3 regions of the Allobosea sp. FBZP-16 genome follow, and region 2 is predicted to be linked to each of the others. Evidence: riboswitches for the same ligand, from Rfam matches in the RefSeq annotation. Region 2 holds a riboswitch; each other region holds the start of a gene.
The links. Region 2 has a riboswitch for cobalamin ahead of CXY91_RS25700 (CbtB domain-containing protein). Riboswitches for the same ligand answer to the same signal wherever they lie in the genome.

Region 1 (4,746 bases), on a different contig from region 2:
GCGATGCCGCCGAGCGGCAAAGCGAGCGCGAAGGCTCCCGCAAAGCCGGAATAGAACACGGTGACGGCGCCGAAGGCGGCGGCGCTGGAGATGCCGACGATGCCGGGCTCGGCCAGCGGGTTGCGCAGCAGCCCCTGCATCGCAGCGCCGGCGAGGCCGAGGCTGAAGCCGACCAGCGCGCCGAGGATGGCGCGCGGCAGGCGGAGTTCGACGAGCACGAGCGCGGGCAGGCTCTGCCGGCCGGCGAGCCAGTCGCCAAGCGCGGCGACAAGGTCGAGCCGGGCATAGCCGACGGCGAGAGACAGCGCCGCCATGACGAGCGTCGCGGCAGCGAGCAGGGCGACGAGCCGCCAATAGGACATCCGTTCGGATGTGGACGATGGCATGGCAGCGCTGCTCATGGGCTTTTCCCGGCTGTCGTCGGCGCGCTTGCGTCGAGCAGCAGTTCGATCGCGTCGATCACGGCCGGGCCGGCGCAGGTCCAGAGCTTCGAGGGCAGGGCGACGAGCTTTAGCCGGTCGCCGAGGCGAGTAAAAACAGGGTGATGCAGGATCTCGTGCGCCAGCGAGGGCGGGCCGTCCGGCGTAGTGTTGAGGATCAGGATATCGGCCTTGCCGAGCGCGACCGTCTCGAGCGCGATCTGGCCGTAATTGTCGATGCCGAGCTCGGCGGCGAGGTTGGTCAGCCCCGCTGCCGTCAGGATCTCGTCGACGAGCGAGCCGCGCCCGGTGGTGAAGCCGTTTGGGCGCAGCACGATCGCACGCGGATGCGCCGGGCGAGGGCGATCCGCCAGCGCGGCGAGACGCTTGTCGATCTCCGCGATCAGGGCTTCGCCGTTCTGTTGCTCGCCGAGCAGGTTCGCCATGTCGCGGATCTGCGCGCGCATCTCGGCAAGGTTCCCCGGCACGCCGAATTCGCGGACCGTCACGCCGACGCGCTTCAGCAGCGCGACGGTCGAACGAGTCGTATAGGCGCCGGCGATCACGAGGTCGGGCTTGTGCGCCAGCACCTCCTCGACCAGCCCGTGATTGGCCGGGATCGTCAGGGCGCGCGCAGCCATGTTGGCGTTGCGCGGGTTCTGCGACAGCCAGGTCACCGACGCGACGTGCTTCGGGGAGGCGAGGCGCAGCACCAGCTCGTCGGTGCACATGTTGAGCGAGACGATGCGCTGCGGCTTCGCGGGTATGTCGTCGGCGTGGGTGGCGGCGTTCGCGGCCACCAGGCAGAGAACAGCCGCACTCAGACGGAGAACGGTCTGCTGAAGAGTCGTCAGTATGCGATGGCGGCAAGCGTATCCGCGGGGAACCCCTCTCCCGGATGGGATAGGGGTGAGGGACCGCCGCTGATTATTGGCGCGCGACGGCGCCGCTGCGACTTCAAGGGGCGAGGGCAGGCCCTCATCCCTGCCCTTCTCCCACACGGGAGAAGGGTTCCCCGCGTTCTTCATCGGACGACCCGCGTCATCTTTCGCCGCAAGGGCGAGCATGACGGCGGAGCTCGACAGCCTCACAGGCTCACCCTGATCCCGCCGAAGGCGCTGAGGCCCGGCACCAGGAAGCCGACCGGGTTCTCGTAGCGCTTGTCGAACAGGTTATCGACGCGGCCGAACACGGTGAGCTTCTCGTCGACCTTGTAGTCGGCGGCGAGGTTGACGATGGCGGCGCCCGGTGCGCGCATCCTGGAGATCGAGAAGTCGCGGTTCCCATCCATGCGCTCGCCGACATAGATCAGCGTCGCCGACAAGGTCAGCTTCTCGATCGGCACCCAGCTCGCGGTGATGCTGGCCTTGTGGCGTGGCCGGCGCAGCAGCTCCTGATACGCGGTCTCATCCTTGGCCAGGGTGAAGGTGTAGTCGGCGCGGACCTTGAACTGCGGCGTCAGTTCCAGCGCCGCGAAGGCCTCGACACCCTTGGTCGTGGCGCGGCCGATATTCGTATAGGAGGTGCGCGCGGCGTTGGTCAGGATCAGGTTGTCGATGTCGTTGTGGAAGTAGGTCGCACCGACATTCACCTGCCCGTTCACCAGCGGCTGCTCGAAGCCGACATCCCAGCCGCGGCTTTCCTCCGGCTTGAGGTTCGGGTTGCCATAGAAGTTGAAGGCCGGGCGGGGATCGCTGAAGCGTTCGCTCAGCGTCGGCGCCTTGAAGCCGGTGCCGTAGCTCGCCTTCAGCTTGGTGTCGGTGCCTGGCACGATGAAGACCGGTGCGATGCGATAGGTGGTGTGGCCGCCGAACTTGTCGTCGTCATCGTAGCGGATATTGGCGGTGGTGAAGAAGCGGTCGGTCCAGTTCGACTGCAATTCGACGAAGGCGCCCCGGTTTCCGTTCGAGACGGTCTTGTTGGGCGTGTCGAAGCGTTCGTTCTCGTATTGCAGCCCCATCACCAGTGTCTGGCTCCGGGTGAGCTTCAGGTCGCCACGCCAGTCGTATTTGATGCGCTCACCGAGGTTCTCGGTCGGCACGTCGAGGATGCCGAAGGCGTTAGGCCGGCGATTGGAGCGATCCTGGTTGCTGTAGGAGACGCCGAAGCGGTTGACGAACTGCCCGCCCAGCGGGTCCCAGACGATCTCGCCGCGGGTGAAGGCCTGGCGATAGTTCTGGCTGGACCGGAAGCTGCTGGGCAGGCTCGGGAAGCCGGAATCGCCGGTGAACAGCAATTGCCCGTCGATATAGCGGCCGACCCAGTTGACGCTCAGCGTGTCGGTCAGCCTGGCGCCGAGGCGGGCGGAATAGCTCCAGTTGTCATAGGAATTGGGGTTGCGCCGCCGGCCGGCGGGAACCAGTTCCGGTGGTGTCACCGGTGTCGAATCCGCCCTGAAATGGCTGATGCCGAAGGCGTAGTCGAAGCGGTCGTCGCCGCCGCTGACCCCGAGGCTCTTGTTGAAGGCGCCATAGGAGCCGGCTTCGACCGAGCCGGTCACCTTGGGCGGCCCCTCGCCGCGCTTGCTGGTGATCGAGATCACGCCGCCCAGCGCATTGGCGCCATAGAGACCGCTCTGCGGGCCGCGCAGCACCTCGATGCGCTCGATGTCAGTGGTCAGCATCTGGCCGAAGTCGAAGGAGCGGTTCGGCGTCGAGGGATCGTTCACCTCGATACCGTCGATCAGCACCTTGACGTGGTTGGAGTTGGTGCCGCGCATGAAGACCGACGTAAGCCCGCCCGGCCCGCCGGTCTGGACGATATTGAGGCCGGGAACGGCGGCGAGCGCCTGCGGCAAGGTGCGGCGCTGCTCGCGCTCGATCTCCTTCGCGGTGACGACGGTGACGGCGCTCGCGATCTCCCTTGCCGGGGTCGGAACGCCGGTCGGGCTAATCACGATCTCGTCGAGCGCGATCGGCTTCTCACCCGACTGCGCCAGCGCAGCGGGCGATATCAGCACGGTCGAAGCGGCGAGCAGGGGGAAGGCAAGTGAGAAACGCCCGCTCCTGGCGGGCTTTGGCAAACGGAACACGGGAACCTCGGCGGTAACGTCAGTGGCACGTCACCGCGAACGAGATGTCCCCACCCGCGCCCGAAACCGGGCGCGCATGGTTCTACCACCCATCAGCGCACCCCGGCCGATGTGTTCGCGTGTGACCACGGCTGACGGCAGGTCTCCTGGCTCGCGGGTCGCTGCCCTTCGCCGCCTTCCCAGGGCCGAGGTCCCAGTGGCGTATGGCGAAAGGCTCGCCGCTTACAGTTGCGGGGGCAGCCGCAGCATGAGATGGCCAGGCCATCCGCACTGCGTTCCCTTTTGATCCCGTAAGGGAACCGTCGCGTTCACGAGTAGGGTGGAAAGGCGGCAGCGTCAATTCGCCCGCCAGCCGTTGTGAGCGGATTATTCGGCTGCCTTGAGCGAGCGCTTCGGACGCGGTTTGACGGCGGGTTGAGGGGCCTGCGCATAGGGCGCCAGGATCGCCATGATGTCCCGTTCGCGCGGCTTGGCCTCGGCTACCAGCGCGCGCTCCGCCACCGAATCGAGATGACTGTGCATCAGTCTCGTGACTTTTTCGACGTCGCCGGTCGTAAGGGCGTCGATCAGCAGGCGGTGCTCGTTAACGCCGCATTCCGAGGAATGCGGCCGGCTGTACAGCGACAGGATCAGGCAGCAGCGATAGGACAGCTCGCTGACATAGCGGATGAGGATCGGGCTCTCCGTCATCTCTGCGAGCAGGATATGGAACTCGGTCGCGAGCCGGATCGAGATCGCGTCGGGCCCGCCACGCGCCTCATCCTCGGAGTCGACATGGGCCCGCAGCGTCGCAAGCTGCGCCTTGCTCAGCCGGCCGGCGAGCTGGCGCACGACGAGCCGCTCCAGCTCGATGCGGATGTCGAAGGTGTCGCGCGCCTCCTGCCAGCTCGGCGTCGCCACAACGGCGGAGCGATTGCGGCGCAGTTCGACCAGCCCTTCGGCGGCGAGCTGGGCGAGCGCATGGCGCGCCAGCGTACGGCTGACACCGAAGCGTTCGCCGAGCGCATCCTCGGGCAAGGCCGCGCCGGGCTCGAGCGCGCGCTCGATGATCGCGCGGCGCAGCGCCCGGCAGATCATCCCGGCCTTGTCCGATGCGCCGTTTCCGGCCTCTTCCCGCGCCATCGCCGATACCAGTGGTTGAACGTCCTTCGTCTTAGCGTCTGCGCCTTGCAGTTCGCAATGCAGATTGGGATGCCGGGGAACCGGGCAGCCCCTCTAACGTTCATAAGGCGACCCAATGCGGGCCGGGGGGCTTCGCCATGACAACGACACCGGCTCCGAGCCGAAGGGGGGTCC
Region 2 (4,746 bases):
GGCGAGGTCGGCGGCGGAAAGCCCGCGCGGAGACGCCTCCCAGGCCGCGCGCGCGCTGCCGACCGGCACGGCCTGCAGGATCGGACAGTCGGCGGTGTCGAGCACGAAGCCGTCGCCATCGCGGGCCGAGAAGGCGGTGGTGGTGACGATCAGCGCTGGCTTGCGGGTGGCGATCAGCGTGGCGAGCTCGCCGGCGACGCTCGCGTCCTTGAGGCTGGTCAAGGCGAGCGGGAGCGGGCCGAGCCCGCGCTCGGCCAGGGTTGCCGCGATCGCCTCGACCATCGCCGTGTCGCCGGCGGCAACGCCGGAGCGGTAGACGAGGATCGGGACGAGCGGGGCGTCTGTCGGGATAGTCGCGAGCGCCTCCCGCCAGGGAAGAGGCGTGGCGTTGGGGCCGAGGGCGAAGAGCGTGGGGAGTAGGACGGGAGACAGATCGGCCGCGTCGCGCGACCCCTCATCCGTCTCGGCTGCGCCGAGCCACCTTCTCCCGCAAGGGGAGAAGGGCGAGGCGGCCGTGTCAGCTCCCTTCTCCCCCTGCGGGAGAAGGTCCCGGCAGGGGGATGAGGGGTCGCGCTGTCCTTCGAGATAGGCATCTACTCTTCCCAGCAGCCGCCGCATGTTCTCGGCGCCGCCGCCGGCATGAAAATAGCCGAGCAGGTCCGCTGCGAACTCCGGCTGCACCGTGCCATATCCGGCGAGCCGCTCGTCCTCCCGGTCATCGCCTGGCAGCACCGCCAGCGCGACGTCATGCTGCCGGCAGGCGCTCGCGATCTGCTCGACGCCGTAGCGGAGATAGTCGAGCCCGCCGAGGCAGCGCAGCAGCACGAAACGCGAGCCGGCGAGGGTCTTCTCGATCAGCAGGTCGATCGAGAGCGGATGCTTGAAGCGCCGCAGCGGCACCAGACGGAGGCCCAGCCGGCTACCGGGGGCGGCCGCCGCCAGCGCCGAGAGGTCGCTGTCGCTGAAGGAGAGGACGATGAGGTCTCCCGGCGGCAAGGCGAGGTCGACGGCGTCTTCGCCGTCGTCGAGCCTCACCTCGCTGGTCGGGAGGAGATGCATGGCATCAGCCGGCGAGCGCGGCCTCGACTGCGGCGCGATCGAAGCCCTTGAGGCCGATCACCACGAGCCGGCCGTCGCGCGCTTCACCGGCGCCCCAGGCCCGGTCGTAATGGTGGCCGACGCGCCGGCCGACGCCCTGCACGACGAGCCGCATCGGCTTGCCGGGAATGCCGGCAAAACCCTTAAGGCGCAGTACGCCCTCGGCCTCGGCCGCCTTGGCGACGCGGGCGACGAGCTCTTCCGGCGAACCGGCCTGCGGCAGCGGCAGTGCCACGCTGTCGAAATCGTCATGGTCATGATCCTCGCCCTCGCCGTGATGCGAGGGCCGGGCGGCGAGGTCGGACTCGGCCGCAGCGCCGAGACCGATGATCAGCGCCGGCTCGACCTTGCCATGGGCGGTTTCGACCACCTTGATCGCCTTGGGCAAATGCTGGGCGATCTCGGCCTTGACCCGTTCGCGCCCTGCGGCGTCGACGAGGTCGCTCTTGTTGAGCAGGATCAGGTCGGCGCAGAGGATCTGATCCTCGAATACCTCCTCCAGCGGGTTGTCATGGTCGACGGCCTGGTCCTGCGCCGCCTGCGCCTTCAGCGCCTCGGGATCGTCGGCGAACTGGCCCTCGGCCACCGCCGGCCCGTCGACCACGGCGATGACGCCGTCGACGGTGACGCGGGAACGGATCGCCGGCCAGTTGAAGGCCTTGACCAGCGGCTTGGGCAGGGCAAGGCCCGAGGTCTCGATCAGGATGTGCTGCGGCGGGTTTTCCCGGTTCAGCAGCTTTTCCAGCGCCGGGACGAAATCATCGGCGACCGTGCAGCAGATGCAGCCATTCGGCAATTCGACGATGTCGTCCTGCGTGCAGCCCTCGATGCCGCAGCCGGCGATGAAGGAGCCGTCGAAGCCGAGATCGCCAAACTCGTTGACGAGAACGGCGAGGCGCTTGCCGCCGGCATTCTCCAGGAGATGGCGGACCAGGGTGGTCTTACCGGCGCCGAGGAAGCCGGTGATGATCGTGCACGGCACCTTGCCGAGCGTCGTGGTCTGAGGAGCGTTCATTCGTTTGATCCTTGTGTGCGCGGCAGCGGAGGCACGCGCGCGACCACGCCCTTGCGGAACGAGGCGGGTCTTTCCTTCCAGGGAACGATGCCGTTGGCGCTGGCGGCAAATTTCTCCGCCCCGCTGACGATCTCGTCGAGATGAAGACCGGCGTCGAGATCGCCGATCAGATAGGTCCATTTGCCCTCCGCCGCGAGCGCGATCGTGCAGGGCCGCTTGCAGACCGAGAGGCATTCGACCGGCACGACGGCGATGCCACTGCCCGCCAGGCGCTCGTCCAGTACGGCTGCGAGCGCGATGCCCGGCTGGTCATAACCCTCCGGCAGGTCCTCGCGTTGGCGCCGGCAGGTGGTGCAGACATGGATGGTGCAGCCCGGCTGCTGCCGAACTTGCGTCGCGAGGGCGAGATCGCCTTCGAGCATGACAACGCCTCCTTGGGCTGGCGCGGCCGTCGCCGGCCGCACGAGGCGTCAGGCCGCTACGGGAGCGGCGCTGCGGCGCGTGGCCCAGGGCCAGAGCACGCCGACGGCAAAGCCGGTGACGAGCCACAGCGCGGCCTGGATGGCGAGCGAGAGCGCGGCGAAATGTGCGGCGATCTCGGCCGGCACCTTGCTTTCCGGCGCGGCCGGATGCGGGGCACCGATCAGATGCGGCAGCAGCAAGGCGAGGACGGCGAGTGCTCGGGCCCAGGAAGCCTCGACGCGCAGGAAGACGAAGAGCGCGCCGGCGGTGACCATCGCCGTCAGCAGCCACCAGAGCTGGCGCTGCTGCAGTTCGGCTGCGGCGGAGCCCGGCAGTTCCGGCGCCAGCCCCATTGCCGGGGCGAGCCCGAAAGCGAAGAAGCCGCACACCGCCCAGGCCAATGCGCGGCGCTGGTCGATCTGCTCGTTCGCCGCGATCATCCCGGCGAGAAGCAGCGCCGCGAAGCCGATCGCGGTGCCGATCGTCACCAGGCTGGTGAAGGCCGTGCGCTGCAAGCCGTCCTGCGGCTTCCAGTCATGCTCGCCGGCATGGTCTGGGCCTGCCTTTGGGTCGTTGTGAGCGAGCTGGATGCGGGCTTCGCCTGAGAAGGCGGCCTGCATCGGTGCGCCCTGCGCGCGCAACGCCGCCTCGTAGGTCTCGGCCTTGAGGATCAGCGGGGTGGTGGTGACGTGCTGGAGCGCCGAGATCAGCAGCCCAGCCAGAAGCCCGGCCAGGATGCTGACCGTGAGAACACGCGTGACCATGTGGTTCCCCTCAATGACAGGGGAAGGCGAGGCCGTGACGGGTGTCGTGCGCCGCGTTGTGGACAGTGGACGAGGCGGCGAAGCCGACGGTGTAGATCAGCACGAAGCCGAGGATCAGCGCAGCGGCGACGGCTTTCGCTCGCTCCGAAACGCTGGCCTGGCTGGTGACGGTAGCCGTATTCATCTGGTTCTCCTTGGCCACCCCACCGGCAGCCGGCTGGACGACATCGAATGACGGCAGGTCTCCTGGCTCACGGCTTGGTGTCCTGCTCCGCCTTCCCGGGAAACCCAGTGGCCGATGGCGCAGGACGCGCCGCTTACAGTTGCGGGGGCAGCCGCGGCCTTTCACCGCGTTCCCTTTTCACCTCGTCGTCGAGGCACCGTCACGGATGATCATTAGCCACAGGCGCGGTGCTGTGCAATGCACGACGTCTCTCCGAAAGCGAATGCCAGACATGACCCTTCCCCTGCTCACCCTCGTCCTCGGCGGCGCCCGTTCCGGCAAGAGCCGTCATGCCGAGGCGCTGATCGAGGCGCTGCCGGCACCCTGGACCTACATCGCGACCGCGCAGGCCTATGACGACGAGATGCGCGCCCGCATCGCCGAGCACCGCGCCAGGCGCTCGCGCGACTGGCAGACGGTCGATGCGCCTGTCGCGCTGCCCGAGGCGATTCGCAATGCGCGGGCCGGGCAGCCCATCCTGGTCGATTGCCTGACGCTCTGGCTGACCAATCTGCTGCTCGCCGAACGCGACATCGCGATCGCCACCGGCGAGCTCGTCGCGGCCTGCCGCGAGGCGAGCGCACCGGTGGTGCTGGTCTCGAACGAGGTCGGCCTCGGCATCGTGCCGGACAATGCGCTCGCCCGCCGCTTCCGCGACGAGGCCGGCCGGCTGCATCAGCGGCTTGCGGCTCAGGCCGCGCGCGTGGTCTTCATGGTCGCCGGATTGCCGATGCAGGTGAAGTAGAAGCGCGACGTGACGATGACCAACGAAGCTGAGGACGCTGCCCGCCACAAGGCGAAGATGGCAAAGCGCAAGGCGGTGCAGGACGCCGAGGTCGCCGGCAAGACGCTGGAAAAGGGCCTGCTGATCGTCAACACCGGCCCGGGCAAGGGCAAGTCGACCGCCGCCTTCGGCCTGATCCTGCGGGCGCTCGGCCATGGCTGGCGCATCGGTGTCGTCCAGTTCATCAAGGGCGCCTGGTCGACCGGCGAACGCAAGGCGCTGGACGCCTTCGGCGATCAGGTCTCCTGGCATTCGATGGGCGAGGGCTTCACCTGGGAGACGCAGGACAAGGCCCGCGACATCGCCGCCGCGGCGCGCGCCTTCGACAAGGCGAAGGAATTGATGGCCGACGACGGGATCCGGCTGTTGGTGCTCGACGAACTCAACATCGCGCTGCGCT
Region 3 (4,746 bases), on a different contig from region 2:
CCCCGCCAACGAGCTCAGGACCTTTGCCGACGCGCTCTATGTCGGGCGCGCCTGCGACGAGGGCAACTACTTCTGGTACGAGGATCCGATGCGCGATTGCGGCGTCTCGGCCTTCGCCCACAAGAAGCTGCGCGAGATGCTGAAGACGCCGATCCTCCAGACCGAGTATCTGCGCGGCTTCGAGCCGAAGGCCGATTTCCTGATCAATGGCGGCACCGACGCGCTGCGCTCCGATCCGGAATACGATCTTGGCATCACCGGCGCGATGAAGATCGCCCATCTCGCCGAGGCCTTCGGCGTCGATGTCGAGATCCATGCCTGCGGCCCGGCCCATCGCCACTGCATGGCCGCGACCCGCAACACCAATTTCTACGAGCTCGCGCTGGTCGGGCCCGATTGCCCGAACGCGGTGCCGCCGGTCTATGCCTGCGGCTACAGCGACCAGCTTGATGGTGTCGACAAGGATGGCTGCTTCCCGGTCCCGACCGGCCCCGGGCTCGGCGTCACCTATGACTGGGACTATATTCGCACGCATCAGACGGCGCGGGAGGTGTTCAAGCTGTAGACCGCGCATCGGCGCGGTCTTTCGCACCAGGGATTCGATGATATCACTGCAGTGGAGCAGGGCTTCGCGCTCCGCTCATTCCGCATCCAGCTTCGTCGACCCGCGCCATGAACGTCACCCCCGGACAGGACCATGGCACCATCGTCGCCTCGGGCGCGGCAGCCGGGCCGGTCGTCGTCCTCGCCGAGCCCTTGAGCTTCTGGGGCGGCGTCGATCCCGCCACGGGTACGGTGATCGACGTGCATCATCCCGCCCATGGCGCCTCGCTCGCCGGCGCGGTCGTGTTGATGCCGACCAGTCGGGGCTCCTGTTCGGGCTCCGGCGTGTTGCTGGAGCTGGCGCTCTCCGGCAGGAACCCCGCCGCGCTGATCTTCGCTGGCCCCGAGGACACGCTGACGCTCGGCGCGATCGTCGCCTCCGAGATGTTCGGGCGCCGCATCCCGGTCGCGCGCCTGTCCGCGGAGGCCTTCGCCACCCTTTCCTGCGCGCGGCACGCGACGATCACGTCGGATGGCATATCGGCCGATGGCGGGCAGGTGCATATCCCTCTTGCCGCGGCGGCGGATGCAGGACTGCAGTTGTCCTCTTCCGATCGCGGCATGCTCGACGGCAAGGACGGGATCGCGGCGCAGCAGGCCATGCGCATCCTCGTCGCCATGGCGAGCCAGCAAGGAGCGACCGAACTCCTCGATGTGACGCGGGCTCATGTCGATGGCTGCATCTATGCCGGCCCGGCCAATCTGGTCTTCGCCGCGAAGATGGAGGAGCTGGGCGCACGCGTCCGCATCCCGACGACGATGAACGCGATCTCCGTCGACCATGCGAACTGGCGCCGCCAGGGCGTTGCGCCCGAATTCGGCGAACCGGCGGCGCGCCTCGCCGAGACCTATGTCCGCATGGGCTGCCAGGCGAGCTTCACCTGCGCGCCCTATACGCTGCGGGAGCCGCCACGCTTCGGCGAGCCGATCGGCTGGTCGGAATCGAACGCGGTGATCTTCGCCAATTCCGTGCTTGGCGCCCGGACCGCCAAGCATCCGGACTTCCTGGACTTCTGCATCGCCGTCACCGGCCGCGCGCCGCTCGCTGGCGCCTTTCTCGACGAGGGGCGCCGGGCGCGCCGTACCGTACGGGTCGAGTTGCCGGAGGGGGCGGACAGCGCGGCCTGGCCCTTGATCGGCTACCTTGCTGGCCTGGCTTCGCCTGACCGGATCCCGTTGATCAAGGGCCTGGCGAAGACGCAACCGACGCGGGACGATCTCAAGGCACTCTGCGCCGCCTTCGGCACGACCTCGGCGGCGGCGATGCTCCATATCGAAGGCATCACGCCGGAAGCGGACAGCCTCGGCGGGGTCCCCGAGGACGAAGTCGTCATCACCCGCGAGGACCTCGCCGCGGGCTGGCGCAAGCTGAGCGAGGGGCCGGCGGATGTCGATCTTGTCGCCATCGGCAGCCCGCATGCCTCGCTGGATGAATGCCGGGCCGTTGCGGAGCGCCTCGATGGCCGTCCTGTCGGGACTGCAATCGCCGTCATTATCACGGCCGGGCGGGAGGTCGTCGCCGCGGCTGAAGTCGATGGCACACTGGCCAGGCTTGCGCGGAGCGGCGTCGCGATCATCCCCGATCTCTGCTGGTGCTCGATCACCCGCCCGGTCTTCCCAGAGCAGGCTAAGGTGGTCCTGACCAATTCCGGCAAATACGCTCATTACGGGCCGGGGCTCTCCGGCTGCGCCGTCAGGCTGGGGACGCTCGACGACTGCATCGAGGCGGCCTTGACGGGGGCCGCTCCCGCGCGGCTCCCCGCCTGGCTCTCCTAGCTGCTTCGGCGAACAGGCTTGACGGTGCGGCGCGGCCTTATAGGGTGGCCGCGATCGAGGTTCTCCGGATCGCATCCGGAGCTAAGAGGGAATTCGGTGAGGCGTATTCCGCCAAAGCCGAGGCTGCCCCCGCAACTGTAAGCGGCGAGCTCTCCGTCCATCGTCCACTGGCGCCGACAGCGCTGGGAAGGCCGGGCGGGATCGGCATCGACCCGCGAGCCAGGAGACCTGCCCCGGTCGTCGAAGACGTCTTTCGGACGGGGTGTTCCGGAGCTGTGTGTCGATGGTGGCGCTGCCCTCCATCCATCCACGCCCCTGCGCAGTTCCCCGCCTGCCATCTCGGGGAGCGATGAGACCCATGGTCATGAACACCGTCTGCACCGTTGCGCAGAGCTTGACGGCTGCGCGCCGACCCTTCTATCAGAAATGCAACACTGTTACATTCAAGGCTTCCGCTGTGCCGGCCATTCGCCATGTCACCCGTTTGTTGCAAGGTGCCGCCGCGGCGCTCCTCGGCACTCTGTTCGCAGGGTCGGCCTTCGCTGCGCCGACGCAATATCCGTTGACCCTCGAGAATTGTCGGGAGAGTGTGACCTTCGCCGCGCCGCCCAAGCGCGTCGTGGCGATCGGCCAGACGCAGACCGAGATCCTCTATGCGCTTGGCCTAGGTGACCGCGTCGTCGGCACCGCCGTCTGGTTCTCGCCGGTCGCCAAGCCCTATGAGGCGGTGAATGCCAAGGTGAAGCGCCTCGCCGACAACGATCCGAGCTTCGAGGCGGTGCTGGCCCAGGAGCCCGACCTCGTCACCGCTATGTTCGAATGGCATGTCGGACCCAACGGCATCGTCGGCAAGCGCGCCCAGTTCGCTGGGGTCAAGGTGCCGACTTACGTCTCGCCGGCCGATTGCGTCGGCAAGGACAATTCCGGCGCCGGCGATGGCGTACGCACGCAGATGTTCACGATGGAGCTGGTCTATCGCAACATCCGCGAGTTCGGGCAGATCTTCGATGTCTCCGACCGGGCTGAAGCCCTTGTCGCTGAACTGAAGGCACGCGAGGACAAGGCGGTCGCGGCCGTCGCCAGCCTCAAGGCCAGGGACGTGCCGGTCGTGGTCTGGTTCTCCAGCCGGGACATCAAGGGCGACGGCTTCATGGCCGGCAAGAACGGCGTGCCGGCCTATATCCTTTCGAAGCTCGGCGCCCGCAACATCATCACCACCAATGAGGAATGGCCGCTGGTCGGCTGGGAGAGCATCGCCGGCGCCAACCCCGCGGTGATCGTCGCGGTGAAGATGGATCGCCGCCGCTTCCCGGCCGACGACATCGAGAAGAAGCTCGATTTTCTCAAGACCGATCCGGTCGCCAGCAAGCTCGATGCGGTGAGGAACCAGCGCATCGTGATCCTGGATGTCGGCGCGACCCGGGCCGGGCTCGATACGGTCGACGGCATCGAGGCGCTCGCCAAGGCGATCTCCGGCTTCGGCCTCTCCCCTTGAGCCACGCTGCCCATGGCCCGAACTGGCCCGCGCGGATCGTCATCGCGGTTGCCTCGCTCGCTGCGCTGACCATCTCGCTGGCGCTGGCGGTGACGATCGGCGAGATGCGCATCCCGTTCGACACGGCGCTGCGGGCGCTCGGCAACGGGCTGTTCAGCCTCGACTTTCCCGTCAGCGCGATCCAGCAGGGCGTGATCTTCGACTACCGCCTGAGCCGGGCGCTGATGGCAGGCCTCTGTGGCGGGGCGCTGGCACTCTCCGGAGCGATCCTGCAGGCGCTGCTGCGCAATCCGCTGGCCGAGCCTTACGTGCTCGGCATTTCCGCCGGCGCCTCGACCGGCGCCGTCGCGGTGCTGATCCTCGGCGTCGGCATCGGCGGCACGGCGCTGAGCGTCTCGGCCGGCGCCTTCATCGGCTCCTGCGCTGCACTCACCGTGGTCGCGCTGCTGGCGACAGGGGCGGGCGGGGCGAGCGATCGCGTCATTCTTGCCGGTGTCGCGACCTCGCAGCTCTTCAATGCCGCGACCGCGACGATCGTCACGACCATGGCCAGCGCCGAGCAGGCGCGCGGTGTGATGTTCTGGCTTCTGGGCAATTTCGGCGGCGTGCGCTGGCCCGATCTCTGGATCGCCGCGCCGGTCGCCTTTATCGGCTTCGCCATCTGCATGCTGCACGCCAAGGTGCTCGATGCCTTCGCCTTCGGTGTCGATGCCGCCGCCTCGCTCGGCGTCGCCGTGACGAGGGTGAAGGTCGTGCTCCTCGCCACGACGGCAGTGATGACCGCGGTGATGGTCTCGATCGTCGGCACGGTCGGCTTCGTCGGTTTGATCATTCCCCATGCCGCCCGCTTCCTCGTCGGCTCCGGCCATGCC

Region 1: linked by a shared signal. The riboswitch ahead of CXY91_RS13325 (TonB-dependent receptor plug domain-containing protein) and the one ahead of CXY91_RS25700 (CbtB domain-containing protein) in region 2 are both predicted to bind cobalamin.
Region 3: linked by a shared signal. The riboswitch ahead of CXY91_RS30870 (ABC transporter substrate-binding protein) and the one ahead of CXY91_RS25700 (CbtB domain-containing protein) in region 2 are both predicted to bind cobalamin.

The regions. Positions count from the first base shown of each region.
Region 1 covers NZ_LNCQ01000023.1:725,925-730,670, reverse strand. The annotation lists gene CXY91_RS13335 (iron ABC transporter permease) at 1-401, opposite strand, end outside; gene CXY91_RS13330 (ABC transporter substrate-binding protein) at 398-1,219, opposite strand; gene CXY91_RS13325 (TonB-dependent receptor plug domain-containing protein) at 1,507-3,450, opposite strand; cobalamin riboswitch at 3,570-3,767, opposite strand; gene CXY91_RS13320 (GntR family transcriptional regulator) at 3,817-4,572, opposite strand; gene CXY91_RS13315 (AI-2E family transporter) at 4,710-4,746, shown strand, end outside.
Region 2 covers NZ_LNCQ01000052.1:451-5,196, reverse strand. The annotation lists gene cobN (cobaltochelatase subunit CobN) at 1-1,059, opposite strand, end outside; gene cobW (cobalamin biosynthesis protein CobW) at 1,064-2,113, opposite strand; gene CXY91_RS25710 (DUF1636 family protein) at 2,110-2,535, opposite strand; gene CXY91_RS25705 (CbtA family protein) at 2,584-3,339, opposite strand; gene CXY91_RS25700 (CbtB domain-containing protein) at 3,350-3,523, opposite strand; cobalamin riboswitch at 3,559-3,738, opposite strand; gene cobU (bifunctional adenosylcobinamide kinase/adenosylcobinamide-phosphate guanylyltransferase) at 3,786-4,307, shown strand; gene cobO (cob(I)yrinic acid a,c-diamide adenosyltransferase) at 4,323-4,746, shown strand, end outside.
Region 3 covers NZ_LNCQ01000023.1:12,403-17,148, forward strand. The annotation lists gene CXY91_RS09790 (enolase C-terminal domain-like protein) at 1-565, shown strand, start outside; gene lhpI (cis-3-hydroxy-L-proline dehydratase) at 673-2,379, shown strand; cobalamin riboswitch at 2,420-2,629, shown strand; gene CXY91_RS30870 (ABC transporter substrate-binding protein) at 2,864-3,874, shown strand; gene CXY91_RS09805 (FecCD family ABC transporter permease) at 3,871-4,746, shown strand, end outside.